One region of the Salimicrobium jeotgali genome, then DNA from elsewhere that is predicted to be linked to it. Evidence: riboswitches for the same ligand, from Rfam matches in the RefSeq annotation. Region 1 holds a riboswitch; each other region holds the start of a gene.
The links. Region 1 has a riboswitch for S-adenosylmethionine ahead of AAV35_RS10960 (methionine ABC transporter ATP-binding protein). Riboswitches for the same ligand answer to the same signal wherever they lie in the genome.
Positions count from the first base shown of each region.

Region 1 (10,264 bases):
TATGGTACGTCTGAATGTCGTCCTGGTTCACCGTTTTTTTAACCAGTCTCATACCAAGTACTTCTGTAAAAAATTTATAGTTCCTTGCTGCATCGTCCGTAATCGCTGTTACGTGGTGAATTCCTAATAAACCGTCTGTCATGTGTTACAACTCCTTTAATTGATAGTTTTCATCTGCATATTCAAATGTCTGAGATTTTTTATCTCGATTTCAAGATAATTATATCCTAAAATAAGTGACCTTATATGTCAACATTTATACATTTGATACTGTCGCCATTCTGTCACCGGAGGTGCACGAAAAATGCACATAGAAAAGGTACCATATACGTGACATTAATGATTCAGGAGGGATTAATAAATGAAAAAGAACATTATTTTCGGTGTAATGGCTCTCTTTTTGGCCGCATTACTCGCTGCATGCGGGAATTCCGCAGAAGAAACAGAAAGTTCGGGTGACAAAAAAGAACAGGAAGAACAAAAAGAAGACACTAAAGAACAGAAAGAAGACACTGAGGGAGGAATGGGACACTCAGCGGAAGAGATGTCCAGTGACGGCTCCGTACCGGCTGGTCTGAAAAAAGCGGAAGACCCTGAATTTGCAGTCGGTGACAAAGCTGAAATCAAAGCCGAACATATGAAAGGGATGAAGGGTGCGGAAAGTACAATTTCCGGCGCTTTTAACACAACGGTCTATACTGTTTCCTATACACCTACGAACGGGGGAGACCCGGTAAAGAACCATAAATGGGTGATCCATGAGGAATTTGAAAATCCGGGAGAAGCTCCGATGAAAGAAGGCGAAGAAGCGGTAATGACTGCTACTCATATGAAAGGTATGGAAGGAGCTACAGCCACTATCGACTCTGCGAAGGAAACCACCGTATATATGGTCGATTTCACGACAACCGATACGGAAGAACAAGTGGAGAACCACAAGTGGGTAACGGAAGAAGAGCTGGCTCCTGTGGAGCAATAAGATTCTAACGTTAAAAAGGGAGCCGACTGAAACAGCGGCTCCCTTTTTTTGCACTCTAATTATTCTTATATCTGTCACCGGCCGACGGTCCAGCCGCCGTCGACTTTCAATTCCGCACCCTGCATATAGTCTGACTCATCCGATGCAAGAAAGACAGCCGCTGCAGCAATTTCCTCCGGTTTCCCGGCTCTTCCGGCAGGAATATCTTTCAGCCTCTCATCATCGATGCCTTTCGTCATAGGTGTATCAATGAATCCTGGAGCAATCAGATTCGCTTTGATGCCTTTGCTGCCGAAGTCGTACGCCAGCTGTTTTGTAAATCCATGTACGGCGTGTTTACTCGTAACATAAGTGTTGCCGCCCGCTCCGGCAACGAACGTGGATTGAGAACCGATGTTTATAATCGTGCCCTTACCGTTTTCCAAGAATATCGGCACCGCGGCGTTAGCTGCCAAGTACGGCCCCTTCACATTCACATTCATCAATTTATCGAACGTATCCTCATCCGTTTCCACTACATTTTTATAAGCGTCGTGCACTCCGGCGCCGTTGTAAAGTACGTCCACCGTACCAAACTGTTCCACGGTTTTGTTTATCCCGTTCTGCACAGACTCGCGATCTGTAACGTCCATCTGTACAAAAACGGCTTCTCCCTTCGCCTTTCTGATCTCTTTGACGATTGCTTCCCCTTTCTCTTCTTCCAGACCGACGACTGCCACGCGGGCGCCTTCTTCTGCAAACTTTTTCGAAGTCGCCTCTCCGAGACCGGAAGTACCGCCGATGATTATTGCTGTTTTATTATCTAATCTTCCCACTTCAGAACTCCTCCTTATTTCTACTGGTTTCTTTTAACAATAAAGTATTACTGCTTCTCTCAAGAATTCTTCCCTTTATAGACCAGGTACTAAAACTTCTATTTTTTCGGAAACAGACTTTCAAGTTTACCCCTACAGAAAAATTAAGCAGAAAATCCTTCTCTTTATTTGTTTTAACTCCCGCACCAAAGGCTACAGTTTATAATAAGGTTTCTAAAATCTCAGAAGAAAAGGTTGAGATGCATATGAAAAAGTTGCTTCCTGCACTGATTATGTTATTTCTCACAGGCTGTAACGTCCGGACGCTTAATCCTGTAAGTGAGACAGGAGCTGACCAGGCTTTCCTGATTAAACTAAGTTTTGGAATTATGATGTTTGTCGTTGCGGTTGTATGTGTCCTTTTCATCATTTTTACAGTGAAATACCGCGAGAATGATTTAAACAGAAAAGATATTCCAAAACATGAAGAGGGCAGTCGTGTATTGGAAATTCTCTGGACGACCATACCCTTCGTTCTGCTTGCCATTCTGGCTGTCCCTACCGTAATGTATACGTTCCAGGCTTCAAATACGGAAGCTGGCTCCGAAGACACACTGCATGTAGACGTAATAGCCGAGCAGTGGAACTGGACGTTTGCGTATGAAAATGGAAAAGAAACACATAAGGAACTTGTTCTGCCGGTCGATCGTGAAATAGTTCTCCATCTGAAGTCCACCGATGTTATCCATTCCTTTTGGGTGCCGCGCCTGATCGGCAAAAGGGATACGATTCCGGGGGAGGAAAACGAGCTCAAGGTGACCCCGGATCAGACAGGCACGTACCAGGGAAAATGTGCGGAATTCTGCGGTCTGGGCCATACCGATATGAGGTTTGATACCGAAGTCATACCGGCAGAGGAATTCGAAGAATGGTTGAGTGAAGAAAAATAGACAGTTAAAGAGGTGAGACTATGGAATTCTCGTTTAACGGAAAATCTGTATTCGTACCCACAGACGTCATCGCCGGGTGGCTAAGCGTACTTATAATCACACCTATTGTTCTATATATCATCATTAAAAACCGGTACTGGTCGACGATTTTGGATTATACCACGACGACCAATCACAGAAAAATCGGTACCCTGTACATTCTTTTTTCCATGCTTTTCTTTTTAAGAGCGGGTGTGGACGCTTTATTTATGAGGACCCAGCTTATCACCCCGGAAAACGAATTCTGGGTCTTTCAAGGTGAAAAATATAATGAACTGTTCACAACTCACGGAACCATGATGATATTTTTCGTGGCCACCCCTATTTTAATCGGGTTAATGAACGTAGCGGTTCCGCTCCAGATCGGTGCCAACGATCTCGCTTTCCCCTACTTGAACCTGGTGGGATTCTACCTGTTTTTAACGGGAGGAACCATTTTCTTCCTCGCCTTCTTTTTCAATGCTGCGCCGAACATGGGGTGGACCGCTTACGCTCCGCTTTCGACCGATTCTTATACGCCCGGGCCCAACAACAATTTCTACATATTCGGGCTCCAGGTTTCCGGGCTTGGCACGATATTTGCAGCGATCAACATGATGGCTACCATTATTCGCCTGCGGGCACCGGGGCTTACGTTGTCGAGGATGCCGCTTTTCCCCTGGGCTACGCTGATTACTTCTTTCTTAATTTTGATCGCTTTTCCTGTGCTGGCGATTGCTTTACTGCTGCTTCAGTTCGACCGGCTTTACGACGCGACTTTCTTCCTCGGGGAACTCGGCCATCCGGTCTACTGGCAGCACCTGTTCTGGATATTCGGGCACCCGGAAGTTTATATTATCGCTCTTCCGGCTTTCGGAATCTTTTCGGACATCATCTCCAACTTTTCAAGAAAAAATGTGTTCGGCTATACGTCCATGGTCTTTTCCCTGACGTTAATCGGTCTGCTCGCCCTGATGGTGTGGGTGCACCATATGTTCACCGTGGGGCTCGGGGCATTTTCGAACACCTTCTTCGCAATCACTTCCATGCTTATCGCCGTGCCGACAGGAATTAAAGTGTTCAACTGGCTCTTCACGATGAGACGCGGCGTCATAAGTATGAAAGCTCCTATGATGTTCGCTTTGGGCTTCATTCCCACCTTTGTCATGGGCGGGGTGACGGGGGTCATGCTCAGTTCGGCAGCTGCGGATATGCAGTTCCATGATTCCTACTTCGTAGTCGCCCATCTGCACTACGTTATCATCGGCTCCACCATACTGGCAGCATTCGCCGCTATTTACTACTGGTATCCGATCATGACCGGGAAAATACTGGACGACACACTCGGGAAGTGGCATTTCTGGCTGTTTCTTATCGGCTTCCACCTCACTTTCTTCCTGCAGCACTTAGCCGGCCTCGACGGTATGCCGAGACGTGTCTATGAATACACCCAGGAAGACGGAGTGTGGTCCTACAATTTCATCAGCAGTATCGGAGCCTATCTTATGGCTGTATCTATGCTGTTTTTCCTTTGGAATATCATTAAGACCCATCGCAGCGGCGCCAAAGCCGGAGACGACCCGTGGGACGGGAGGACCCTGGAGTGGAGCGTCCCTTCCCCTCCTCCGGAACACCCGTTTGAAAGAATGCCGGTCATCGACCGCAGAGACATGTTCTGGTGGTCGAAAATCAATAACAAGCCGTTACCGGTGGCAAAAAACCCCCGTCCTTCTCCCATTGCGAGAAGAACGTTCCAGCCGATGTTTCTTGCCGGGAGCTTATTCATCTTAAGTTTCGGCTTCATTTACGGATGGGTGTGGGTGCAAACCCTCGGCGGCATCCTGTCGTTAAGCACTTTCGTCATCAGAGCGTTTTCCGATGAACGCACGGAGGCATATAAGAGAGAGGAGGAGGAAAATGAGCAGTAAGCTAATGTCCGAAGAGTTATTTGCCGACAAAAAAACGGGTTTCTTCATATATCTCTTTGTGGAAGCGATTATGTTCACGACACTGTTCGCCACTTACCTCATTTACACTCCACCACAGACAGGGCCGTACCCGGGTGAACTGTTCGAATGGCAGACGACACTGTTCGCTTCTCTCTTCCTGATATCGAGCAGTGGCACTCTGCTCCTCTCGGAAAAAGGACTGAAGGAGAGGAAGATGAAGCTGATAGTGGCAGGTGTGGTCATCACGTTTCTGCTCGGAGCCGGCTTCATGTACTTCGAGATAGAAGAATTCCGCAAATTCATTGCCGAAGGACACGTCGTCTCAACGAACAACTTCCTGTCTGCATACTATGTATTAGTCGGTCTTCACGCCGTCCATGTAACGTTCGGGCTGGGCTGGATGATCGTGCTGCTTGTTCAGGGCAGACTTCTGCCTTTCAACCTGTTTAAGGAGAAACATAAAATATTCAATTACTACTGGCATTTCGTAGACGCCCTCTGGATAATCATTCTGCTCGTTGTTTATATTCCCTACCTCTTCTGATCCTTAAAATGAGTACAGAAAAGCAACTAAAAAATCTTCGCCGGCTTACTATTCCCAGTAAACGGCGAAGATTTTCTTTCCTCTAAATATTCACGCCTCCCTGCCAAGGTATTCATTCTTCACTTTCTGTAACAAATTCGCTGAGCATAACAACTCGACTCCTGTCAGAGCCAACGCTTTCGCTCCTTTCAATAAGGCTGCGTCACCGTCTCCCGAGCGGGCTGCTTCCCTGAATTCCTTCGTATGAGGAACGAGGTCCTCTTCACCGATTTTGATGTAAGGATGGATAGTCGGTACCACCTGGCTGATGTTCCCGGCGTCCGTTGAGCCGAGTCCTTTCTTCAGCGGCCGATAATCTTCCCCGAGCCCTTTGATCTTTTCTTTGAAAATCTCCTCAAATGCGGGCGTCACGTTGAAGTTATCCACCCCGTTCTGAATTTTCGTCATAGTATAGGAAGAACCTGTTGTCGCAGCAGCTCCTTCAGCGACCTTTTTTACTCTGGCAGTGAGCCGGTCACAGTCCTCTCTCGTCTTCGCCCTTAAGTAAAACCGGGCCCGTGCGTATTCCGGTACTATGTTCGGGGCTTCTCCCCCATCCAGAATCACTCCGTGCATCCGTACGTCTTCAGATACGTGCTGCCTGAGAGCATTAATGCCGTTGAATAACTGAAGCACAGCGTCCAGAGCATTGATCCCATCTTCCGGGTTACTGGCAGCATGGGCAGCTGCCCCGAAAAATTCAAAATCCACCGGATCCACCGCCAGCGTCGGGGCGGAACCTGATGTAGTTCCGAGCGGATGGACCATCATACAGACGTCTATGTCCCGGAGGTACCCATGTCTTACAAACGTACCCTTAGCGCTTCCGTTCGGCCCTCCTTCCTCTGCCGGAGTTCCAAGAACTACCACTTCCCCACCTGTTTCCTCTATCACTTCTCCGAGAGCAATCGCTGCCGCTGTTGATGCCGTACCGATGATATTGTGCCCGCACGCATGCCCAAGGCCGGGAAGGGCATCGTATTCCGCTAAATATCCGATAACAGGGCCCGGCCGGCTCGATTTCTTACGTGCCAAAAAGGCGGTTTCGTGGTCCGGAATTTGCCTGTCAATAGTGAACCCGGCTTCTTCAAGGAGAGAAGTAAGCAACCCTGAAGCGAAAAATTCTTCATTTCCTATTTCCGGATTGTCATGAATCGCATGACTCGTCGTAATATAAGTTTCTTTCCTGTTTTCAATAAAACTGGCGATGTGTTCCTGTAAGTCGTGTGCTGTCGTCAAAGTCATAATTACTCTCCTTTACCATCCTATTTTTTCGAGAGGGACGAACGTCGGTATCAATGAATCATCGAACACTTCACGAATGTGTTCTGCCACATCTTCCTGCTGGTATATATCGACAATTTTCTGATACACTTCTTTATCCGCTTCCTCGGCCTGCGCTGCGATAATGTTTATATAAGGTTCAGCTGTCTCATCTTCTATGAAAATAGCGTCGTCCACCGGAACAAACCCTGCCTCTACGGCTACCCCGTTGTTGATAACAGACGCTGCTACATCAGTCAGTACACGCGGCGTCTGGGCAGCTGCGACCGGTTCAAATTGCAGATTCTTAGGATTGTCCGTTATTTTATCCAGCGAACCGTTCCCGTCAAAATCTTCCGGCAGACCGATCAGTTCTGCTTTCTCCAACAGAAGAAGGGCACGCCCCATATTTGTAGCTTCTTTCGGTAAGGCAATAGAACTCCCTTCCGGAATATTTTTTACATCTTCATATTCTTCCGAGTACACACCCATCGGCGCAATGATTGTAGTAGCGATAGGTTCGAGATCGAGGTTCCGTTCTTCAATAAAAGAGTCGAAGTAGGAAACGGTCTGAAAGGCATTCAAATCGATATCCCCGTCCGCCAGAGCCATGTTGGGACGAACGTAATCCGAAAACTCCACGAGCTCTATTTCAATTCCTTCTTCGGCTGCTTTTTCCTTCACTTTCTCCCAGATAGGTACGCCGGATCCATTCAGACCTACTTTAACGACTTCGTCACTTCCCGAAGCCCCACTTTCCTTACTGCATCCTGCGAATAATGTCCCGGCCGCTATTACCAGACCAAGTAGTACAATTAATTTTCTCATTTTAATAAATCCTCCCGCCTATTGTCTTCTCATTTTTTTGGATAACACGTTTCCCAATGTCTGCACGATTTGTACAAGCAGTACGAGCAGCAGAACCGTAACGATCATAATATCCGTTTCGAACCGCTGATATCCGTAGGCTATCGCCAGGTCTCCAAGACCTCCTCCTCCGACGAAGCCGGCCATGGCAGATGCCCCAACTAAGCCGATCGTCGCTATCGTCAGGTTCAGCACGATCGCACTCAAGGCTTCCGGTACATATACTCGTAATATAATCTGCCAAGGAGAGGCTCCCATCGCTTCTGCCGCCTCCACGACGCCGGGTTTCACTTCCATAAGACTGCTTTCCACCAGCCTTGCTATATAAGGTCCTGAAAATAGTACGAGCGGTACGACAGCCGCTGCAGTTCCAATAGACGTGCCGACCAGAAACCTTGTAAGAGGGAGGATCGCTACAAGAAGAATAATGAACGGGATGGATCGGAAGAAGTTGATCACTACGCTCAACCCTTTGAAAAATGCGCTATTTTGGAGAAGCCCGCCCTGTCTCGTAACGACAAGTGCGATTCCAAGCGGGATACCGATGAGTGCCGCTACCACCAGTGACACCCCTACCATAATCAATGTTTCGTTGATGGCCTGCAAAATCTTTGGCCAGAATTCCAGTAAATTAACCTGCATCAGCTTCCACCTCCTGGACGCTTACTGTCCGCTGTATATAATCCAGTGCTCTGACAATCTCCCTGTCTTCCCCAAGCAGTTCCACTACCAGCTGGCCAAACGGGATCCCCTGCAGTTCCGTAATTTGTCCGAAAAGAACGTTCACTTCGACCTGATAGTTTTTGGCTACCTGCGAAAAGATGGGCTGAGCAGCCTTCTCCCGGACGAATGTGACCCGGTATACGTGACGTCCTCCCCCGCGTTCTTCAATACCCGAGAGGATGGAAGGCGGGATATCGCTCTCCATCACCGACTGGATAAAGTTTTTCGTCGTCGGGTGCTGAGGATTCGAGAACAGTTCGAAAATGGACCCCTGTTCAATGACCTGGCCGTTTTCCATGACAGCGACACGGTCGCACACTTCCCGGACTGCGTTCATTTCGTGAGTAATCATCAATATCGTAAGATTATACTCGTCGCGTACTCTTTTCAGTAACTGAAGGATCGACTTCGTCGTCTCCGGATCAAGTGCCGAAGTCGCTTCGTCACATAATAAAATGTCCGGTGATGTAACAAGCGCCCGGGCAATACCTACCCGCTGTTTCTGACCACCCGAGAGTTCTTCCGGATACTGATGTGCTTTATCCGAAAGTCCTACGAAATCAAGGACCTCTTCCACTCTGGCTTTTATTTTTTTCTTGGGAGTGCCGGAAATGATCAGCGGGAAGGCGACATTATGTAAAACCGTTTTAGACTCCAGTAAGTTAAAGTGCTGGAAGATCATCCCGATACGCTTGCGCATTTTCCTGAGTCCGGGCTTGGACAACCGGGACAAATCATCCTCCTCCACTAATATATTGCCCCCGGAAGGCTGCTCCAGCAGATTCACCAACCGGACAAGCGTACTTTTCCCGGCTCCACTGAACCCGATCACTCCGAAAATTTCACCTTTCTCGATAGATATGTCTACGCCATCCACCGCCCGCAACTCTTTTCCGTTGTGCTCATACACTTTCGAAACGTTCTCGAACTGAATCATGCTCCATCCTCCTTACTTAAACGAAAAGACCCCTCTTCCAGAAAAATGGAAGAGGGGTCTTCTAATAAAATTTAGAAAACCGTCTCTTCTCATCTTTCAAGTGCGATGCACCTGCTGGAATTGGCACGGTTTCCGATGGAATTCCATCAGTTCCGCTGCCGAGGTTTCAAAGGGCCAGTCCCTCCACCTCTCTGGATAAGAAGATACGTTTATAGTTTTTTGTGATGTAGACTATATTAATATACTCGCGTCTTTACCGTCAATCATTTTTTGAAAATTATTTATTCTCTTACCATTGTAATGAAAGAGGAAGTATCGGTAAGGAAAGAACTTCTGAGCTCAAATCCTGAATTTTTGTACAGACGAATTGCCCGCTCGTTAAAAACAGCTACGGACAATCTTATACACACCTTTCCGTAATGTTCTCTTATGTATTCCACAATAAAGGACATAAACTTAAACCCGTGCCCCTTCCCTGTTTTTTCGGGCTTCATACCGACTCCGAGATCCACGCATTCCTCGTCATATACCCCGTGCTGGTGCCCCGCCGGGATGCGGGCCGACTCCCCCAGGCAAAAAAACCCAAAAACTTCTTCCGAGTATTCATCGACAACGACTTTGTATGAACCATCCAGTCTTTCATTTATCTCTTTTTCATTAAATATACAATTGTAAAAATCGTAAGGTTCTCTGTACTTCCACTTCAACGTCCGTATAGCTGATTCTTCAGTCATACTTTCTATTCCAAAATTCATAAACCGTCCCTGCTTTCATTATAAAATGCCGGTCATTCCACTCCACTTTCCAGAATGGAAAAAGTTTTTTCACTGCAATTAATTTCCGCCTGCGCTCCATAAGGAAGGAGAAATTTCGGCTCCGTATGGCCAAAATTCAAGTTATAAAGCACAGGAAGATTCTCGAGGTCATACTCTTTCATTACCCGGGAAATAACTTCTTTATATTCCTCATAATATGTCTCATCTTTCGGCTTACCGAATATGATGCCGCCGGCCTTCTGAAGAATCCCCTGGGTTGCGTAATTACGAAGCCAGCGTTTTATATCCTCAGGCGGAGTTTTTTCTTCGGAAGTTTCGAAGAAGATGATCCCTCCCGTCCACGCATCCTTCTTCGGCCAGAGTTCCGTTCCTTTTACCATTTCCAGAACATCGATACAACCGCCGATGAGTCTGCCCCGCGCTAT
Region 1 is NZ_CP011361.2:2,184,427-2,194,690, forward strand. Features, by position in the region: gene mhqE (ring-cleaving dioxygenase MhqE) at 1-142, opposite strand, end outside; gene AAV35_RS10920 (YdhK family protein) at 362-979, shown strand; gene AAV35_RS10925 (SDR family NAD(P)-dependent oxidoreductase) at 1,054-1,794, opposite strand; gene coxB (cytochrome c oxidase subunit II) at 2,040-2,723, shown strand; gene AAV35_RS10935 (cytochrome c oxidase subunit I) at 2,744-4,669, shown strand; gene AAV35_RS10940 (cytochrome c oxidase subunit 3) at 4,659-5,234, shown strand; gene AAV35_RS10945 (M20 family metallopeptidase) at 5,325-6,518, opposite strand; gene AAV35_RS10950 (MetQ/NlpA family ABC transporter substrate-binding protein) at 6,531-7,364, opposite strand; gene AAV35_RS10955 (methionine ABC transporter permease) at 7,383-8,045, opposite strand; gene AAV35_RS10960 (methionine ABC transporter ATP-binding protein) at 8,035-9,063, opposite strand; SAM riboswitch class I at 9,150-9,265, opposite strand; gene AAV35_RS10965 (GNAT family N-acetyltransferase) at 9,345-9,818, opposite strand; gene AAV35_RS10970 (S66 family peptidase) at 9,851-10,264, opposite strand, start outside.

Region 2 (10,264 bases), 1.3 Mb from region 1:
GTCCTTCACACCTACGGTAATCACTGGCACAGCGCCGTCAGCTCCGCCTTGAACCTCGGAATGGAACGGAGAGATAAGTGGATTTTGAATTTACCGATGTTCCACGTAAGCGGATTTTCCACTCTGATGAAAGGTGTCATTTACGGAATGACCATCGAGCACCATGCCCGTTTTGATGCGCAGGAAGTAGTGGAGAGCATTAAACACAGAGGAGCCACGATGGTCTCCGGTGTTTCCGTGATGCTCGAGGAGCTTGTGGAAGTGTTCGACCGTGACGATATCCCCGGTTCTTTTCGCTGTTTCCTGCTTGGCGGAGGTCCTGCTACAGAGAAATTGCTGAACCGGGCGGCCTCGCTCGGGATTCCGGTATTTCAGACGTACGGTATGACGGAAACGACTTCTCAAATTGCAACGCTCGCTCCGGCTGATGCCACGAGGAAGCTCGGTTCTGCAGGGAAAGCCCTAGCTACAGCTTCTCTTCACATCAATGCAGCGGAGGGAGAGATCGGCGAGATTCTTGTGGCAGGGCCGATGGTGTCCGGTGGGTATTATAAACGCGATCGGGAGGAAGGACTCCTGTTCGCCACCGGAGACATGGGTTACTTCGACGGAGAAGGCTTCTTGTATCTTTCCGGGCGTAAGAAAGAAATGATCATCTCGGGCGGGGAGAATATTTATCCGGCGGAGATCGAGAACGTACTCGTGCAGGTGCCCGGAGTGTCGGGGGCGGCTGTCACCGGCATGAAAGATGAGAAATGGGGAGAGGTTCCCGCGGCTTTTCTCACCGGGAAAGATATAAAAAGGGATGAGATACTGCAATATTGCGAAAGACACCTGGCGCGTTATAAGCATCCGGCATATGTATACCGGGTGGCCGAACTCCCTCGAAACGCTTCGAATAAAGTGCTGAAGTATAAGCTTACGGAGATGGTGAAAGCGGGGGAGTGCGATGAAATTGAATAAAGCCGTCCTTCACAGGGTGGAGGTACCCATGAAAGCCCCTTTCACTACGGCACACGGAGCGATCGGGTCGCGTGAAGTGATTATCGTGGAAGTGGAAGATGACAAGGGGGAAAGAGGGTACGGCGAAATTGCCGCTTTTCCGAGCCCCTTCTATACGGAAGAGACCGTAACGACAGCCTGGCATATAGCGAAAGATTTCCTCCTCCCCTCTCTGAATGAGAAGGACGCCACCAGGATATTCAGGACCGTACAGGGGCACCCTATGGCGAAAGCCGGTATCGAGCAGGCCCTGTTCGATCTGAAAGCCAAAAGAGAAGGCAGGAGTTTATCCGAGTATATCGGGGGGACGAGAAAGGAAGTTGCCGCCGGGGGAGTGATCAGTCTCTCCGGTGACCCGAAAAAAGAGCTCCGTACTCTGAAGCAGGCAGGTTTCCAACGGGCAAAGGTGAAAGTCGAGCGGGGGCGGGAAAAAGAGCAGCTGCAGGAGCTGAGGGAAGAGGACGCCTCGTTTCCGCTTATGATTGACGGGAATGGTGCGTACGAGTCCCCGGACGAACTGCTTCCTCTTGATGAATTCAAGCTTCTGATGATTGAACAGCCGTTTCAATCCGGAGACTTCCGGAAGCACCGTCATTTACAGAAGAAAATGAACACGCCGATATGTCTCGATGAGTCGATCCGGAGCTTTGAAGATGCTGTCCAGGCGATGGAATTCAAGGCCTGCCGGATACTCAACGTAAAACTGAGCCGGGTGGGCGGATGGTCCGAAGCCCTGCAAATTCATGACCGGGCAGTAAACGAAGACATGCCGCTCTGGTGCGGGGGTATGGTGGAGACCGGCATCGGGAAAGCTCATAGTCTTGCGCTGGCTTCCCTGCCCAATTTCACTCTCCCCGGTGACTTATCCGGATCTGACCGGTATTTTAAGAAAGATATTATAAAAGACCCCATATATCTGGAGAATGGTTTCATACGTGTGCCCACGGGTCCCGGGATAGGAGTCGAACCGGATTTCGGGTATATGGAAAGTGTTACGAAAGACAGATGGTTTCAACGATACTGAAAATGATTATCAAAATCATTGACACACCTGTAAGTAATTTCTACACTTGTAAGTGAATAGAAGAGGTGAGGAATATGAGTGAAGAAATGATTACGAGAGAAGAAGAACAGTTTTTGAATGAGCATTTTCGCTTTTTTACGGATCAACATTTGCAGGAACCGGTTTTGGAAACGGTTCGTGCAACCGATTTGTTATCCCGCGAAGGAATCGAACATGTTTTGAATGACCTGCATCTGTATCTTGATTCACAGTCGTTTCTTACTACCGGTTCCCTGCTCGGGAAAAGGTTCGGATATTACGCTGTTACGGTGCCGATTGTAATGATGACGGTGTTTGATAAATTCCCTGACGTTTCCCCCGGGAATGTGGAGTACATCCGTATCGATGAGAACCCGAAATGGTTCCCGAAATTTCATCTCAGGGATAAAACGGTATCCGTCCCGGGAGAAGACAGGGAAGAGTGGATAGTTGAAAATATGCGGCACTTATTCAGGGATTTCCTTCAGCCCGTTCTTTTCCACATTCATAAGACTACGCGTATTTCAAAGAAGGTATTATGGGAAAATACAGCCATTTATCTGTACTGGTTTTATGAACGCAAACTTCCTGAATGGTATGAAGGAGAGGAACTGGAAGAGAAAAGGAAAGACTTTCGATATATCATCGATGAACTGGACGGAGAACCGTTCGGTGAACAGAAAAACCCTTTCACTTACTTCGAGTCTCAGCCCGTCTTGCCTTCAGGGGCTAGGGAAAGGAAATGCTGCTGCCTCTCCTACCGGCTTCACGAAGACAGTACGTTCTGTAAAGTATGTCCCCATCTGAAACAGATGGAGAACATGAAGAAATAGTTTCTTCCGGAAGATGCTGCAATGATTTCCGGTACGGCCGGTGGAAAAAAGAAGAAATGAAACATTTGTAATTTTCCCTTCATATGGTACGATTTAATTAGAGTAAAAAGAGTGTTTTGGAAAAGGCAGTTGATACCATATGCAAGAGTTCTATGATTATTATAATAATCCTGTGAAATTATCTTTTAAGGACCACCCTTTTTCAAGCGAACCGAAGCACGTATGGGTGATTTGCCAATACCGTGGAAAATGGCTGCTGACCGAACACAAGGAACGTGGTCTGGAGTTCCCCGGCGGGAAAGTGGAAGAGGGGGAGACCGCCTCGGAAGCTGCTGTCAGGGAAGTGAAAGAAGAAACGGGAGGCATCGTCGATCAGCTGCGTTACGTCGGTCAATACTTCGTCAAAGGTAAAGGTGGCACGATCATCAAAAACGTTTATTTTGCAGAGGTTTTACAGTTGCGGGAAGAAGCCCATTATTTCGAAACGAACGGTCCGGTACTGCTCGAGCAGCTTCCGGAAGCTTTGCCGAGACAGAAAGAGTACAGTTTTATGATGAAAGATAAAGTGCTCCCGTGCTGCCTGGAAAGAATTGGAACGGCTTAGCGTAAGATGTGTAACTACCAGGGGACTCCCCGGGCTGTCGAGAAATTCTCGGCAGCTTTTTTGTTAGAAGACCGATAAAAATAAGCATGCAGAGAAATGGAGCGTTTCTCTGCATGCTTGTTGTCTGTATGACAGTATTAACGTTTGACCGGTCCGGCTGCTGCAATCGTTTCGTCAGCATAAGCGAATTTCTTGAAGTTCTCATGGAACTTGGCAGCCAGGCTCTCTGCCTGCGTATCGTAATCACTTTTGTCTTCCCAGGCATTACGCGGAATCATGACTTCCTCCGGAACACCGTCACAGTGAAGAGGAATGTTAAGGCCGAAGACAGGGTCCTGGTACATTTCCGTGTTTTTGAATTCTCCGTTCAATGCAGCATCCACCATACGTCTCGTATAGGACAGTTTCATTCTCTTACCTGTCCCGTAAGCTCCGCCGGTCCAGCCGGTGTTGACGAGGTAGACGTCTGTGTTGAACTCGTCGATTTTCTCACCCAGCATCTTCGCGTAGACGGAAGGCGGTAACGGGAGGAACGGTGCGCCGAAGCAGGCGGAAAACGTAGCTTCGGGCGTGGTGACGCCCCGCTCTGTCCCTGCGAGTTTACTCGTATACCCGCTCAGGAAGTGATACATCGCCTGTTCTTTCGTAAGTTTGCTGATAGGCGGAAGAACTCCGGTAGCATCAGCTGTCAAAAAGATTATTTTATCGGGATGTCCGGATTTACTTTCCTCAAGAGCATTGTCGATATGATCAAGCGGATAAGCGACACGCGTGTTTTCCGTCAGGGAAGTGTCGGTGAAATCCGGTTTCCCCGTACCCGGGTTTACAGCTACGTTTTCGAGTACCGCGCCGAATCTGATGGCTCTGTAAATATCAGGTTCCGTTTCAATAGAAAGGTCTTTAGTTTTGGCATAACAGCCGCCTTCCATATTGAACACACCTCTATCGGACCAGCCGTGTTCATCGTCACCGATAAGGTAACGGGAAGGGTCGGCGGAAAGAGTCGTTTTTCCTGTACCGGAGAGTCCGAAGAAGAGAGCGGTTTCTCCCTCCGCGTTCACGTTAGCGGAGCAGTGCATCGGCAATACGTCCTGTTTCGGCAGGAGATAGTTCATCACGGAGAAGATCGACTTCTTGATCTCTCCGGCATACTGCGTGCCGCCGATCAGTACTATTCTATGTTTGAATGATACCGTTACGAACACTTCGGAATTGGTTCCGTCTGTCTCCGGGTCGGCTTTCAGCCCCGGTGCAGAGAGCACTGTGAACGCATTTTCGTGAAGAGGTTTCTCTTCACTCCCGGGTCTTATGAACATCTGCCTTGCGAACATATTGTGCCAGGCGTATTCTGTAATCACACGGATTGGCAGACGGTAGTCTTCATCGGCGCCTGCGTAACCCTGGAATACGAAACGTTCAGGGAGGTCTTTCAGATATCCGATCACTTTGTGGTAAAGGTGAAGGAATGTTTCTTCCTGCATCGGCTGGTTCACTTTGCCCCAGTCGACCTTTTCGGCAGTTTCATCGTCTTTTACAATGAATTTATCGTTCGGGGACCGTCCTGTATATGCTCCGGTTTCTGCCTTTACAGCTCCGGTATCGGTCAGTGTTCCTTCATTCCTGTTGAGTATGTTTTTCGTAAGGTCCGGAACAGAAAGCTGTACTTGTGTTCCTTCTTCCTCAAGCAGCTCCTCGATGCTTGAACGGTCGCTTCTGGCATGAATCATTTTAAAAACCCGCCTTTCCCTGAAATTCCGCATGTAAGCGATTATTTGTAAATAGTATAACACATTGTCGTTAATAGTCCATACTGCAATTCATTTTTTTAAAATCATCTGCAGCTGCTGTATAATCTGGAGAAAAGGAAGGTGAAAAGGTTGAAGAAATCGATCGTTCTGTACGATGCCGCATGTCCTTTGTGCCTTAAAACGAAAAAGTGGGTGAGCCTCCTGGACCGGGAAAATCGACTGCTCTGGCTGTCGCTGCAGAAGCTTACCGAGTATATTTCTCTTCCCGCTGAAAAAGAAGGACAAATTCGTGAACAATTACATTTATATGATCCTTCGCGCAACGAACATGTAGGGTATGACGCGATCACCTATATATGTAAGGAGTCGCCGCTGCTTCGCTTCGCCGGAAAGCTGATGGAGTTTCGGACTGCGAGGGCGGTCGGAGTTCCGGTTTACCGATTTATCGCTAATAACAGATACAGAGTGGGAATCCACGATTGTAAAGACGGAAGCTGCTCCATCTAATTGACAATCATAGCTGATTTGGTATGATAAAATGCGAACGGTAACTCTCTTATCCAGAGTCGGTGGAGGGACAGGCCCGAGGAAACCCGGCAACCTTCTTTTGATATGGTGCTAACCTGACGCAAGAGTACTCTCTTGGACGATAAGAGCGGAAGGAAATCATCCCTTTCCTCATACGATGAAGGAAAGGTTTTTCTTTTTTAATGAAGGAAATCAAAATTTCTCTTAATAGTATAAACGTTTCCTGAAGGACCTTCCTGTTTTCCATGCATGGTTAATGAAGGAATGGAACTGATTCCGGTTTTCAACCCGTGAAAACAGGGGCCGGAATTCGGAAACAGAATGCAGTATATTAAAGTATGATGCTGGTAAGAGTGCCGTAATCAGAGTTTAAGGAGGAATCATGTAACATGGCAGCAAATCGCCGGTTGTTCACATCTGAATCGGTTACGGAAGGGCATCCCGATAAGATATGTGACCAAATTTCCGATGCAATTCTTGATGAAATACTGAAGGAAGACCCGAATGCCCGGGTGGCCTGTGAGACAATGGTTACCACAGGACTTGTACTTGTCTCCGGGGAAATCAGTACGACGACATATGTGGATATCCCGCAGGTCGTAAGGCAGACAATTAAAGATATCGGGTACACGAGGGCGAAGTTCGGATTCGATGCCGATACCTGTGCCGTCCTTACAGCTATTGATGAACAGTCCCCGGATATCGCGGGCGGAGTGGATGAATCTCTGGAATCGAGAGAAGGACAGATGAGCGAAGAGGAAATCGACGCAATCGGTGCCGGGGATCAGGGTCTTATGTTCGGATACGCAACAGATGAAACGGATGAACTGATGCCTTTGCCGATCTCGCTTGCTCACCAGTTGTCCAAGCGTCTGGCGGACGTGCGGAAAGACGGGACCCTCTCCTACCTGCGTCCGGACGGTAAGACACAGGTGACTGTGGAATATGACGAGAACAACAACCCGCTCCGGGTCGATACGGTGGTCATCTCTACGCAGCATGCCGAAGAGATTACGCTTGGGCAGATTAAGGAAGATTTGATGAAGCACATAATTGTGCCGGTCGTCCCGGAGAAGTTCATGGATGACCAGACGAAGTACATCCTTAACCCTACAGGCCGTTTCGTTATCGGCGGGCCTCAGGGTGACGCAGGGTTGACAGGACGCAAAATCATCGTTGACACTTACGGCGGCTATGCCAGACACGGAGGAGGGGCCTTCAGCGGCAAGGATTCCACTAAAGTGGACCGCTCCGCTGCTTACGCCGCCCGCTACGTTGCAAAAAATATTGTTGCCGCCGGTCTTGCGAAGACGTGTGAAGTACAGCTCGCATATGCCATCGGGGTAGCCGAACCGGTCTCGATTTCCATCGATACGGACGGTACCGGGGAAGTCACGGAAGCCAGGCTCGTGAAAGCTGTGCGGGAACTTTTCGATCTACGTCCGGCAGGGATTATCCGCATGCTCGATTTGAAACGTCCTATTTATCGACAGACGGCCGCGTACGGTCACTTCGGCCGCCCGGCGGATCATTTCCCCTGGGAAAACGTCGATAAAGTGGATTTGCTGAGAGCTAAAATAAAAGAAGAATAGATAGGCCGCACGTACAAAAATCCGAACGAAAGCGTTCGGATTTTTGTTTATTCCGTTAAATTAGAATAGAAGAAAAATACACGGCCGAGGCCAGAACAAAGAATCATTTCTCTCCGCTGTTTTTATAATACTGTCCTTTTTCCACGTAGCTCTTACGTATACGATCCAGTTCTTTGAGGTCTTCGCCGGTCAGATCTCTCACTACTTTAGCCGGGCGTCCCACGGCAAGAGTGCGGGGAGGTATCGTTTTACCTGGAGGAACGAGACTTCCGGCACCGAGAAAAGCTTCTTCACCGATGACGGCGCCGTCGAGTACAATCGATCCCATTCCGACTAAGGCATTCTTTTTGATGGTAGCGGAGTGAAGCGTAACCTGATGGCCGATGGTGACTCCGTCCTCCAGCGTAAGCGGCATGCCCGGGCTCTGGTGGAGAAGACTGAGATCCTGTACATTTGTATTATTTCCGATTCTGACAGGAGCGACGTCGCCCCTGATTACGGTTTTGAACCAGATACTCGCATATTCCCCGATCGACACATCCCCGGTTATGACAGTGTCTTCAGCCACGTAAGCCGTGTCGGCAATTTCGGGATAGTAACCTTTATATTCGCAAATCATCTTCATCCTCCTTATACTGTATATTATAGTAAGTATATCAGAGGAAAACGGAGGTACAAGTGATGCTGAAAGAATACATATCTGTTACGCCAAAAGCCGTAATCGTTGTCGTACACGGGGCTTTTGAGCACGGAGGACGCTACAGGACTCTGGCTGAGAAATTCCAGACGGATGGTTACTCGGTGGTCGTCGGAGACCTTCCCGGTCAGGGAGACGATATAGACAATCGGGGCCATATCCGCAGTTTCCGGCAGTACCTGGATACCATTGAAGGATGGGTGGAGTATGCGAAGGAAGCGGAGGTCCCTGTTTTTCTCCTTGGTCACAGCATGGGAGGGCTTGCCGTTATCCGGGCGCTGCAGGAAAAATCGCTCCCGGTCCAGGGTGTGATTTTATCCTCTCCGGCACTCGGCATAAAGAATGGAGCAAGTAAACCGCTTGAGGCGATGGCCAAGGTGATGGACAGGCTTTCACCATCTCTGCTCGTATCATATCCCTACCGTCCCGAAACAGTTACGAGAAATGAAAATGTGTGGGAGCAGGACAGGAAGGACGACAAAATTTTGCAGAAAGTATCTGTAAGATGGTACAAAGAATTTCAAAGAGCTATCAAAGTCGCTCGCGACAAACCGTTCAGCGATGTCCCCCTCCTCCTCATGCAGGCAGGAGAGGACAAGATGGTGAACTCTGAAGACACGAAGCGCTGGTTCGATGCACAGAATTTGACGGAGAAGGCTTACAAAGAATGGCCGGGCCTTTATCATGAACTGTTCAATGAGCCGGAGTGGGAAGAAGTTTACCGTTACGCTTTAAGTTTTATAGAAATACACCGTTAAGAGGAGGATCCAGTTTTGGCAAAGCAGGCACCGAAGCAACCGATAGCCCTGATGTATCAGGGGTACAGATTTATATTTCCAGAGGTTTACCGTCAATTGGAGGCCTGGAAAGAGAGGGCGGCGGATATTCCGGATCCCGAACTGAGATTTCAGGCAACAGACAGTATAGAGAAAAAAGCTTTTCACTGTGAGGGAGGCGGGCTTTTCTCCCTGCTATCCGGAGCGCAGTGGAAAGAAACCGTCACTTTCGTAGTGGCATACCAGACCATCTGTGATTACCTGGATAATTTATGTGACCAGAGCGAATCCCTGGACCCGAAAGACTTCGAAAGTCTCCACTTTGCGCTGGAAGATGCGGTTCATCCCGATTATGAACACCGTGATTATTATGCATTCAGAGAAGAGAAGGAAGACGGGGGATACCTGAGTGAACTCGTTTCCACCTGCCAGGGTGTACTGAGCCGTTTTCCGTTCTATCACCTCGTTCAGCTGGACGTGGCGGATCTGAGCGCGTTATACGGAGAGTTCCAGGTGCATAAACACGTGAAGGAAGAAGAGAGAGTGGGGCGCATGCAACAGTGGCATCAGAGAAATATGTCCAGGGTACCGGATATGCAGTGGTATGATTTTTCAGCCAGCACCGCTTCTACCATGGGAGTATATACGCTCGTCGCCTATGCTGCGGGGAAAAGGGTGAACAGAGAGTTGGTCCGGCGTGTCAGAAACTGTTACTTCCCTTACATGCAGGGGATGCACATACTGCTTGATTACTACATTGACCAGGCAGAAGACGAAGCGGATGGTGAGATGAACTTCTGTACATATTACCCTTCCAACGAAGCGCTGAAAAAACGTATAGGAGAATTCATGGAGGAGACAGATCGTAAAATAGCGGAGCTTCCGGATGCCGACTTTCATCAGATGCTCCGCGAAGGTGTCGTGAGCATGTATCTGGCCGACGAGAAAGTTAAGGAGCTTCCCGGCTCTTCTTCGATGGTGCCATACCTCCTGAATAAGAGCGGGACAAGAAGCTGGTTCTTCTACCTGAATGTTAAAGCTTACCATAAACTGAAAGCCTGACCACAAAGGTCAGGCTTTTTCTAATGCTACAATGAAAGGTGCATTGTTTTTCTGATTGAGAAATTCGTACTTGAGTACGTGAACCGAACGCTGATCAAGATTTCCGGCGTATTCCATCACTTTTTCTTTCTCTTTTTTTCCACCTTCATGACCGTGGTAGACGACGAGGACTACGAGACCGCCTTTTTCCATAACTGAAAGGATATTATCAATGGCTTCAATGGTGTGCTCGGGGGTAGTAACGACGGTTTTATCGCTTCCCGGCAGAAACCCCAGGTTAAAGATGGCCCCTCTGATATTCGGATGACGCTCCTCCGGTATGTATTTCAGCGCTTCTGCGTGAGACGCTTCATTTAAAGTCACCTGATGAACCGAGTTAT
Region 2 is NZ_CP011361.2:824,993-835,256, forward strand. Features, by position in the region: gene AAV35_RS04115 (o-succinylbenzoate--CoA ligase) at 1-963, shown strand, start outside; gene menC (o-succinylbenzoate synthase) at 950-2,026, shown strand; gene AAV35_RS04125 (IucA/IucC family C-terminal-domain containing protein) at 2,101-2,877, shown strand; gene ytkD (RNA deprotection pyrophosphohydrolase) at 3,017-3,481, shown strand; gene pckA (phosphoenolpyruvate carboxykinase (ATP)) at 3,619-5,208, opposite strand; gene AAV35_RS04140 (thiol-disulfide oxidoreductase DCC family protein) at 5,359-5,736, shown strand; SAM riboswitch class I at 5,783-5,885, shown strand; gene metK (methionine adenosyltransferase) at 6,147-7,349, shown strand; gene AAV35_RS04150 (gamma carbonic anhydrase) at 7,453-7,968, opposite strand; gene AAV35_RS04155 (alpha/beta hydrolase) at 8,031-8,804, shown strand; gene AAV35_RS04160 (tetraprenyl-beta-curcumene synthase family protein) at 8,820-9,884, shown strand; gene mnmM (tRNA 5-(aminomethyl)-2-thiouridylate-methyltransferase MnmM) at 9,894-10,264, opposite strand, start outside.
Region 2: linked by a shared signal. The riboswitch ahead of metK (methionine adenosyltransferase) and the one ahead of AAV35_RS10960 (methionine ABC transporter ATP-binding protein) in region 1 are both predicted to bind S-adenosylmethionine.

Region 3 (10,264 bases), 1.3 Mb from region 1:
CCATTCGGAATGGCGCTCGGCGGAGGAGCGGAAGTATGCCTGCCGGCTGCTGCGATCCAGGCTTCGAGTGAGACGTATATGGGACTCGTGGAACCGGGTGTCGGACTCATCCCGGGCGGAGGCGGAAACAAAGAACTTTATCTGAAGCATCTGAACAATATGCCGGAAAGTGTAGACTTTGACCTTCAAAAGGTTTCCAATAGCGTATTCCAGAAAATCGCTACCGCTAAAACGTCGACTTCCGCCGAGGAAGCACGTCAAAACGGATTCCTCGATCAGATGGATGCGATCTCTTTCAATCAGGACCACCTGCTTCACGATGCGAAGCAGAAAGTACTCGGGCTTGCCCGGGCCGGATACCAGGCACCGAAACGTAAACCTGTTCCGGTAACCGGGGAATCAGGTTTTGCCACGATGCTTCTTGGTGCGAAAGAAATGCACTACGGCGGCTTCGCTTCGGATCACGATCTGAAAATCGCGGAAAAACTTGCATTCGTATTGGCCGGAGGACGTGTGAAGGAAGGATCGAAAGTGGATGAGCAGTATCTTCTGGATCTCGAAAGGGAAGCTTTCCTCAGTCTGATCGGTGAAGCGAAAACACAGCAGAGAATGCAGCACATGTTACTTAAAGGGAAACCACTTCGTAACTAAAGGGGGAGAAAGTTGTGAGAGAAGCAGTAATTGTGGCCGGTGCACGTACGCCGGTCGGTAAAGCGAAGAAAGGCACGCTTGCAAGCAGTCGCCCGGACGATCTTGCGGCGCTGACAATCAGGGAAACGCTAAGAAGAGCAAATAACTACGACGGTCCTATTGATGATGTCATCATCGGGTGCGCGATGCCTGAGGCCGAGCAGGGGATGAATATGGCACGGAGTATCGGGGCTCTTGCGGGTCTGCACCACTCCGTTCCGGCGATTACAATCAACCGATACTGTTCATCCGGACTTCAGAGTATAGCCAATGCCGCCGAGAAGATTATGCTCGGACATTCGGAAGCTGCGATTGCCGGAGGCGCGGAATCGATGAGTCTGATCCCTATGGGAGGACACGTCATCAAGCCGAACGTGGAGCTTGTGGAGAACGCTCCTGAGTACTATATGTCGATGGGACACACGGCAGAGGAAGTGGCGAACCGCTTCAACATCTCCCGGGAAGATCAGGATGCTTTTGCGGCCAGAAGTCACGAGAGAGCGGCTAAAGCTCTGGAAGAAGGGAAGTTCGACGAGGAAATCGTTCCTGTCGAAGTGACCGAAAATGTCCCGGGGCCGGATAACACGACCAGGAAAGTGACGCGTACGCTCGAGCGGGATGAAGGGGTACGTCACGGTACGACGACAGAAACACTTGCCAAACTGAAGCCTGCTTTCCACGTAAAGGGATCGGTTACAGCAGGAAATTCATCCCAGATGAGCGACGGAGCAGCTTCGGTGCTCGTCATGGACCGGGAGAAAGCCGAGAAGGAAGGCCTGCAGCCGCTCGCCAAGTTCCACTCTTTCGCAGTGGCCGGTGTGGAACCGGAGATTATGGGAGTAGGACCGATTGAAGCGGTGCCGAAAGCTTTGAAAATGGCAGGCCTTTCCCTGGAAGACATCGGTCTGTTCGAACTGAACGAAGCCTTTGCTTCCCAGTCACTTCGGGTCATCCGTGAACTCGGACTTGATGAGGAGAAAGTGAACGTGAATGGAGGAGCGATCGCTCTTGGACACCCGCTCGGCTGTACAGGAACGAAGCTGACGCTGTCACTTATTCATGAGATGAAACGCCGCAACGAAAAATACGGCGTTGTAACGATGTGTATCGGCGGCGGAATGGGCGCTGCCGGAGTATTCGAACTATTATCCTGAGGAGGAATAAATATGAGTGATGTTAAAGATATGATCAAAGGCGGAAGTTTTCTGGTGGAAGATGTGGAAGCGGAAGATATCATCACCCCGGAAGATTTTACCGAAGAACATAAAATGATTGCCAAAACGACAGAAGATTTTATCACGGGTGATGTACTACCGAAAGTGGATAAAATCGAGAACCACGAATTCGAACACTCCCTCGAGCTTATGAAGAAAGCGGGAGAACTCGGATTGCTCGGTGCGGACGTACCGGAAGAGTATGGCGGGGTACAGCTGGACAAGATCAGTTCTTCCCTTATTACGGAGAAATTTGCCCGCGCCGGTGGTTTCTCTTTGACCCACGGAGCACACGTCGGAATCGGTTCTCTGCCGATCGTCTTCTTCGGAAACAGTGATCAGAAGAAGAAATATCTGCCGAAACTGGCGACAGGTGAACTGCTGGCTGCGTATGCCCTGACTGAACCGGGTTCAGGGTCTGATGCCCGGGGAGCCAAAACGACAGCCAAACTGAATGAGGCCGGTACTCACTACGTACTGAACGGAGAGAAGCAGTGGATTACGAACTCCGCGTTCGCGGACGTATTCATCGTCTACGCAAAAATTGACGGAGAGAAATTCACGGCTTTCATCGTAGAAAGAGAGCACCCGGGCGTATCCACTGGTCCTGAGGAGAAGAAGATGGGGATCAAAGGGTCCTCCACCCGTACCCTTATCCTTGAAGACGCCGAAGTGCCTGTCGAGAACGTTCTCGGTGAAATCGGCAGAGGGCACATCATCGCTTTCAATATCCTGAACGTCGGCCGTTACAAGCTGGCGATCGGAAGTGTCGGAAGTGCGAAGAGAGCCATCGAACTTTCCGTCAACTACGCTCAGGAACGGAAACAGTTCGATACTCCGATTATGAGCTTCCCGCTTATCAAGGAAAAAGTGGCGTCCGTCGCAGCGAACACGTACGCGAACGAAAGCGCCGTCTACCGTACCGTCGGGCTGTTTGAACAAAGTATGGGACGGCTTTCCGAGGAAGAACTGAATGACGGAAAAGCTGTCGCCAACGTCATCGCCGAGTACGCCATCGAATGTTCTCTTACGAAGGTGTTCGGTTCGGAACTGCTTGACTTCGCAGTGGACGAAGCGGTACAGATCCACGGCGGATACGGTTTCATGCAGGAATACGAAGTGGAACGTATGTACCGGGATTCCCGTATCAACCGTATTTTCGAAGGAACGAACGAAATCAACCGTATGATCGTTCCCGGCAACCTCGTCAAAAAAGCGATGAAAGGCGAACTGCCGATTTTTGAAAAAGCTAAGAAACTTCAGGAAGAAATCATGACGATGATGCCTGAAGAACCGGGAGACGCTCCGCTTGAACAGGAATTCTACCTGCTGAAGAATGCGAAGAAGATCGCTCTGCTGGCTTCCGGACTTGCTGCTCAGAAATATGGGGAGAAACTGGATCAGGAACAGGAAGTACTTGTGAACCTGGCAGACATTACGGGTGAAATTTTCAATATGGAATCTGCCATTCTCCGTACGAAGAAAGCTGTCGACAAAGACGGAGCCGAAAAACACAGCCAGAAACTTCTATATACGGAAGTGTACGTTCAGGAAGCGTTCAATCGTATCGAAGCGCACGCGAAAGAAACACTTATCGCAGCGGAAGAGGGCGACGATCTCCGCATGATGCTCGGAGCTCTCCGGAAGCTGACGCGTCATAACCCGGTGAATGTTATCAAGAAAAAACGTGAAATTTCCGTCGGTCTTGAAAAAGCCGGAAAATACTTCGTGTAATTTCGAAAAAGGCTGTCCTCTGCCGGGGGACAGCCTTTTGTTTTTCAACAAAGAGCGGTTGTGGTAGGATAAATGTGATATTGTTTTGTTAGGAATGGGGGAGAAGTCATGCTTACCTTTTACTGGTATCCGAAGTGCGGCACGTGCCGCAACGCGAAAAGATGGCTTGATGAGAACGATGTGGATTATAAAGCTGTGAATCTCGTGGAAACTCCACCTTCGAAGGAAATGCTGCTGCAGATGATGAAAAACAGCGATCTTCCTTCGAAACGTTTCTTCAATTCCAGCGGGAAGAAGTACCGTGAGCTTGGACTGAAAGACAAAGTAGGGGACATGACGCTTGAAGAACAGGCGGAGATACTGGCTTCCGACGGCATGCTGATCAAGCGGCCGCTAGCTACGGATGGAAGTCGCGTGACCGCAGGGTTCAAAGAAACGGAGTACGAAGCCAACTGGCTGTAATTTTTGAAGGAGGGGTCAATAATGGAACTGCCAAAAGAATTTCGTTATTCAAAAGAACATGAATGGGTAAAAGAAGAAGGGGATAACCTTCGCATCGGTATTACAGAGTTCGCCCAGTCCGAACTCGGTGACGTCGTGTTCGCCGAGCTTCCGGAAGTCGGTGATGAAGTGGAAGTGGATGAGCCGTTCGGAAGTGTGGAATCCGTGAAGACGGTATCCGAACTTTATGCTCCCGTCAGCGGGAAAGTCGTTGAAGTGAACGATGAACTCGAGGACAGCCCGGAACTAGTAAACGAATCTCCTTACGATAAAGCGTGGATGATCGTAGTCGAGCCTTCCGGGAAGTCCGGACTGGATGATCTGATGAGTGCGGATGAGTACGAAGCTATGATTTCCGAAGATGAATAGAACTTATTAACTTCGACAGACCATGGATCCGCATGGTCTGTTTCTGTATAAAGGGGTAAGCGGGATGAATGAACCTATTTTAATCGTTGAGGGGATTACGGACAAAAAGCATATTAAGAAGATGCTGGCGCAGCCTCTTGAAATCATCTGCACGTATGGAACACTCGGCCTGGAGCGTCTGGATGAGCTGATTTATGAGTACGATCTGGATCACCGCAACGTTTATATACTCGTCGATGAAGACTACTCGGGCTACAGACTCCGGGAACAGTTCAGGGAAGAACTTCCTCACGCTGTACATCTGTACACAAGCAAAACGTACCGGGAAGTAGCTGCTACGCCGGAACCGGAACTCGCACGGATGCTTGCGGGGTACCGGTTCCGGATCAAACCTGTCTACATGATGTAAGGAGGCAACAATGAAAGAAGTGAATGTAAGGGAAACACTGCCGGAAGTAGGAAGAGGGTACGTATTCATTTACAGTCCCTTTTGCGGAACGTGCCACCTGGCAAGGGAAATGCTTGATATCATCGAGAAGATGAGAGAAGAAGATGTCTTCTATGAAATGAACGCGAGCCTCTTCCCGGACTTCATGCAGGAGAAACAGGTATCAAGCGTACCCTGTCTGCTCGTATGGAAAGACGGGAAAGTGGAAGAGAAAGTGTATGCGTTCGAATCGGTGACGAAAATTTTCAATCTGATGAAAGAAAAAGAGAAAATATAGCGAAGCACCAGCTCATCATCCCGGGAGCTGGTGCTTTTGTGAACGCGGACGGGAGAATCGTTCCTTTCGGAAGCGCCACGGGGGCCTGAAAGGAACGATTTACGCCGAATCGTTCCCTTCAGAGAGGGAAGGATGTGCTGAAGGGAAGGAAACAGAGAGAAACGTGACCTTCGGGGCCGGATATGGCGTCCGAAAGTCACGCAAAAGAAATCTCCACTATTCCACCGTTTCTCCGACGGCTTTCATAATGTCCATAAAGGAAGCGTCATCGCCGAATTGATGAACGATTTCCCCTTCGGATGAGATGATGACGGTGGTAGGAACACCGGTGCAGCCGTAGAGGTCATACACTTTCGTTCCATTATCCTCAAGCGTCGGCTGTGTCAAAAATTTCTCTTTATACTTTACGGCATCTTCCCTCTTTCCTTCCCGGCCGGCAACGTTGATGGTAATCATTTCCACGTCGTCCGTATGGAGCGAATCGAAAAGCTGCTCTTTTTTCGGCATATCTGCACCGGAATCCGGGCACCAGGAGGCCCAGAAAGTAAGAATGGTGACTTTCCCCGGAGTTTCCGGAAGTGTATAAGTGCCTTCTCCGGTAAGGTATGGTAATGTGAATACGGGTGCTTTCATAAGTATCGGATCCTTTCTTCAATAGCAAGTTTGCAAAAATCGTAACATATACACGCTTTTTATTGAAGTTTATTGACACCAGCCCGGTACAGTGCTAAAATCTTCCGTATCGCTCTATAAATTGAATAAATGAAATTCTCTTATCAAGAGAGGTGGAGGGACTGGCCCTATGAAGCCCGGCAACCGTTAAACATTCTGTTTAAAATGGTGCCAAATCCTACAGAACAATCGGTTCTGATAGATGAGAGAACAGAATTGATTTTTAAATACCAACCTTTCTGTTCTTTCAGGCAGAGGGGTTTTTTTTATTTGCTAAAACCGTAAGAGACAGCGACTCTTACAGACGCAGGAGGAAAAACAATGATTTCGATTAAAGGTCTGTCAAAAGTGTTCCGAACGAAGGATCAGGATGTACACGCGGTCAGTGACCTCGAGGCGACGATCGACTCCGGTGAAATTTTCGGCGTCATCGGATACAGCGGGGCCGGAAAAAGTACTTTCATCCGCCTGCTGAACCGTCTCGAAGACCCGAGTGGCGGAACGATCAATATAGACGACAGGGAGATTTCTTCACTGTCAAAAGGAGATCTCCGTCTGGCCCGCCAGGACATGGGAATGATCTTCCAGCACTTCAACCTGCTGTGGTCCCGTACAGTGGAAGATAATATCGCTTTTCCACTCGAAATTGCGGGAGTATCGAAGGAGGAAAGAAAGGAACGTGTGGACGAACTGGTGGAGCTCGTTGGTCTCGGCGGCCGCGGGACCTCGTACCCTTCCCAGTTGAGCGGGGGTCAAAAACAGCGTGTCGGTATCGCCAGAGCACTCGCAAATCGCCCGAAAGTCCTTTTATGTGATGAGGCGACCTCCGCTCTCGATCCGGAAACGACCGACTCCATTCTTGATTTGCTCGTCGATATCAATGCGAAACTCGGACTTACCATCGTGCTCATTACTCACGAAATGCACGTCATCCGTAAAATCTGCCACCGTGTGGCTGTAATGGAAGACGGAAAAATTGTGGAAGAAGGTGACGTACTGGACGTATTTTTAAGACCGAAACAGAAAGTGACGAAACGTTTCGTCGACCAGGTGATGGGAGACCCTGACCGGGAATCTTCTCTTTCTCTTATTAAAGAGGAATACCCTCTCGGGGAAGTGGCCCAGTTCCATTTCGTCGGAGAACGTACGCATCAGGCACTGATCAGTGAAGTGTCCCGGAAGTTCCAGGTGGATGTGAACGTGCTCCACGGGAAGATCACCCAGACCCAGAAGGGTGCATATGGTACATTGATCGTGCATCTCGAAGGAGAAAAAGAAGAAATTGAACGGGCTCTGACGTATGTAAGAGAAACGTCTGTAGAAGTGGAGGTGGCCCTTGATGTTTGAACAATTGTTTCCTAACGTTCAGGTTGACGACATGATTACCGCGACGAACGAGACGCTGTTTATGACGTTCTTCTCCGTTCTCGGAACGTTCATATTCGGCCTGCTTCTCGGTCTGCTGCTTTATTTAACAGGCCCGGGAGGCATCTGGCAGAATAAAATAGCGAACTGGATTACCGCAGCTTTCGTCAACGTCTTCCGGGCTATCCCGTTCATTATTCTCATCCTGCTTCTGTTCCCGTTCACCGATTTTTTCGTCGGGACGATACGCGGGCCTTCAGCAGCACTGCCGGCACTCATTATCGGAGGTGCGCCTTTCTATGCCCGTCTCGTTGAAATAGCACTTAAAGAAGTGGATAAAGGTGTAATCGAAGCGGCCAAAGCGATGGGAGCCAAATACCGTACAATCATTTTCAAAGTTCTTCTGCCGGAATCGACTCCGGCTTTGATATCCGGACTTACAGTAACGGCCATCGCTCTGATCAGCTATACAGCTGTAGCGGGAGTGATCGGCGCCGGAGGTCTCGGGGACTTCGCTTACTTTTACGGGTTCCAGAGGAACAGTTTTGATGTCGTATTCGTATGTACCGTGCTTATCGTCATTATCGTATTCGTTTTCCAGTTCATCGGAGACTTCGCTTCCAGAAAACTGGACAAAAGATAAAACTACGTTTTAAAAAAGGAGAGAGTACCATGAAAAAGTTTCTACTCACGTTAGCCACTATAGCCCTTGTTTCCCTGCTCGCAGCATGTGGATCGGACAGCTCAGATTCCGGTGATTCGGAAGGATCGGATAAAGAAACATCCGAAATATCCGTCGGCGCCACCAGTGTTCCGCACGCAGAAGTGTTGAAAGAAGCACAGCCGCTTATGGAAGAAAAGGGCATTACGCTGAATATCGAAGAATATCAGGATTACGTCCTCCCGAACCGTGATCTGTCTGAAGGGGAGATCGACGCAAACTATTTTCAGCATATTCCTTACCTGAATACGCAAATGGAAGAGAACGGCTATGATTTCGCCAACCTTGGAGGTATCCACATCGAGCCGATGGGTATCTACTCCAAAGGAATCGAAAGTATCGAAGATGTGGAGGATGGAACGACGGTGCTTATGAGCCGCTCTGTCGCAGACCATGGGCGTATCCTTTCCCTTCTCGAGAAAGAAGGCCTGGTGAAAATCGACCCGGACGTGGATCCGGTGAACGCTAAACTGGAAGACGTCGTCGAGAACCCTAAAAATCTTGAGTTCGACGCAGGGATCGATGCAGCCCTTCTACCTGAAAACTACGAGAGAGAAGAGAATGCGCTTGTCGCCATCAACACGAACTACGCGATCCAGGCGGACCTTAACCCGAGTGAAGACGCCCTTCTTCTCGAAGGTTCCGACTCTCCTTACGTAAACGTAATCGCAGCGAAAAGTGAAGATAAGGACAGCGAAGCATTGAACACCCTGGTGGAAGTACTTCGCTCCGATGAAATCCAGTCCTTCATGAAAGAGCAGTATGATGGTGCGGTCGTGCCTGTAGACGGCAGTGACAGCGAAAAATGAAAAGGAAGCACTTCCCCTGACTTGAGTGGGGAGTGCTTCCTTTTTTTGCTTCAGCTATTGTCCGTTTTCAAATTATCTACATAGCGCTTTCCTTCGACGAGAGAAAGTCCGAAAGCCTGCCGTGCTTTTTTGACAGCTTTTATTTCCTCTCCCTGCCCGAGTAATTCCAGCAGTTCTTCATCGACCGGGTAGCCGGAAACGTTTGTCTGTGCTTTGATTGTATCAAGTTTATAATGCAGCCCTTCCACCCGATTTTCTAAATTACTGATTTTAATTGAGAAATAGATGATGACCAGTATGATGATTCCGGAAAAGCCAAATACCATGTACATTCCCTCCCGTTGTAAATTGCGTATAACGCATATACGGAAGAAGGAGGCGCGAAGTTTCAGAACTTCTGAGGTTCCCGGCATCCGGAATAGGAGAAGGATATTCAAAAAAATGTGTTTAATTTTCCGAGTGCGGGGAATCACCCCCATATAACAACAGAAGAGTATAAAGAAGAGAAAAGGACGAATTATAGGCATGCCTTTCCTGATTTATTCTCAGAGAGTATATCTATACGAAAATGCTGAATAATCATAAGATTTGCGCTTTTGTCTGATTTCTTCTTTGTGCTATTCTTATAGTTGTAAAAACTCTGAAAGGATTGATTAATTATCAGCGACTGTTTGGGTTTAACTTATACGAGTGAAATGGAAAAAGGAATGTTCCAGGCACACGACATTTGCTTTGCGGAATACGGCAGAAAGTTGGAAACCCAGATTCATGTAGAGAAGAAACGGAGCCGGGAGTATGAAGAAAGCAAGAAAATACACTCGGAAATGGAAAGACAGCTGCACAGATAATATATAAGTATAAAGGAACCGCCCGGAGAGAAGGATCAATCTTCTCTCCGGGCGGTTTTTTCCTGCAGGCACGCATGGCACTCTCGCACACTTCATCTCAGCAGACGCCCCTGTCTCCAAATTGAATATCAAAAGATTAATGTAATAGATAACTTTAGCTATTCCTTAAGTTTTTGTTATAATAGGAGATGGTGCAAACGGGAAATGGAAAGGACGAAAAAAGTTGATATCAGCTTTGAAATGATTTAAGATTATAATGAGAATAAATTGAGAATGGTTTTAAATCAACCGACCATACACCCAATAATTGATCACAATACACAGGAGGTATTATACATGGCAGGCTCAACACTCGAAATCAAAGATCTTCATGTTGAAATTGAAGGTTTGGAAATTCTGAAAGGTCTAAATTTAACTCTAAAAGGTGGAGAATTCCACGCGGTAATGGGACCGAACGGAACCGGTAAATCCACACTGGCTTCAGCAGTGATGGGTCACCCTAAATACGAAGTTACCCAAGGTGAAATTCTGCTCGACGGGGAAAACGTTCTCGAGATGGAAGTGGACGAACGTGCCCAGGCGGGTCTGTTCCTTGCTATGCAGTACCCAAGTGAAA
Region 3 is NZ_CP011361.2:742,181-752,444, forward strand. Features, by position in the region: gene AAV35_RS03665 (3-hydroxyacyl-CoA dehydrogenase/enoyl-CoA hydratase family protein) at 1-651, shown strand, start outside; gene AAV35_RS03670 (acetyl-CoA C-acetyltransferase) at 666-1,844, shown strand; gene AAV35_RS03675 (acyl-CoA dehydrogenase family protein) at 1,857-3,638, shown strand; gene AAV35_RS03680 (arsenate reductase family protein) at 3,747-4,100, shown strand; gene gcvH (glycine cleavage system protein GcvH) at 4,122-4,508, shown strand; gene AAV35_RS03690 (toprim domain-containing protein) at 4,573-4,917, shown strand; gene AAV35_RS03695 (thioredoxin family protein) at 4,928-5,233, shown strand; gene AAV35_RS03700 (TlpA family protein disulfide reductase) at 5,450-5,866, opposite strand; SAM riboswitch class I at 6,004-6,114, shown strand; gene AAV35_RS03705 (methionine ABC transporter ATP-binding protein) at 6,227-7,252, shown strand; gene AAV35_RS03710 (methionine ABC transporter permease) at 7,245-7,913, shown strand; gene AAV35_RS03715 (MetQ/NlpA family ABC transporter substrate-binding protein) at 7,943-8,800, shown strand; gene AAV35_RS03720 (hypothetical protein) at 8,851-9,126, opposite strand; gene AAV35_RS14720 (YuzK family famiily protein) at 9,508-9,648, shown strand; gene sufC (Fe-S cluster assembly ATPase SufC) at 9,985-10,264, shown strand, end outside.
Region 3: linked by a shared signal. The riboswitch ahead of AAV35_RS03705 (methionine ABC transporter ATP-binding protein) and the one ahead of AAV35_RS10960 (methionine ABC transporter ATP-binding protein) in region 1 are both predicted to bind S-adenosylmethionine.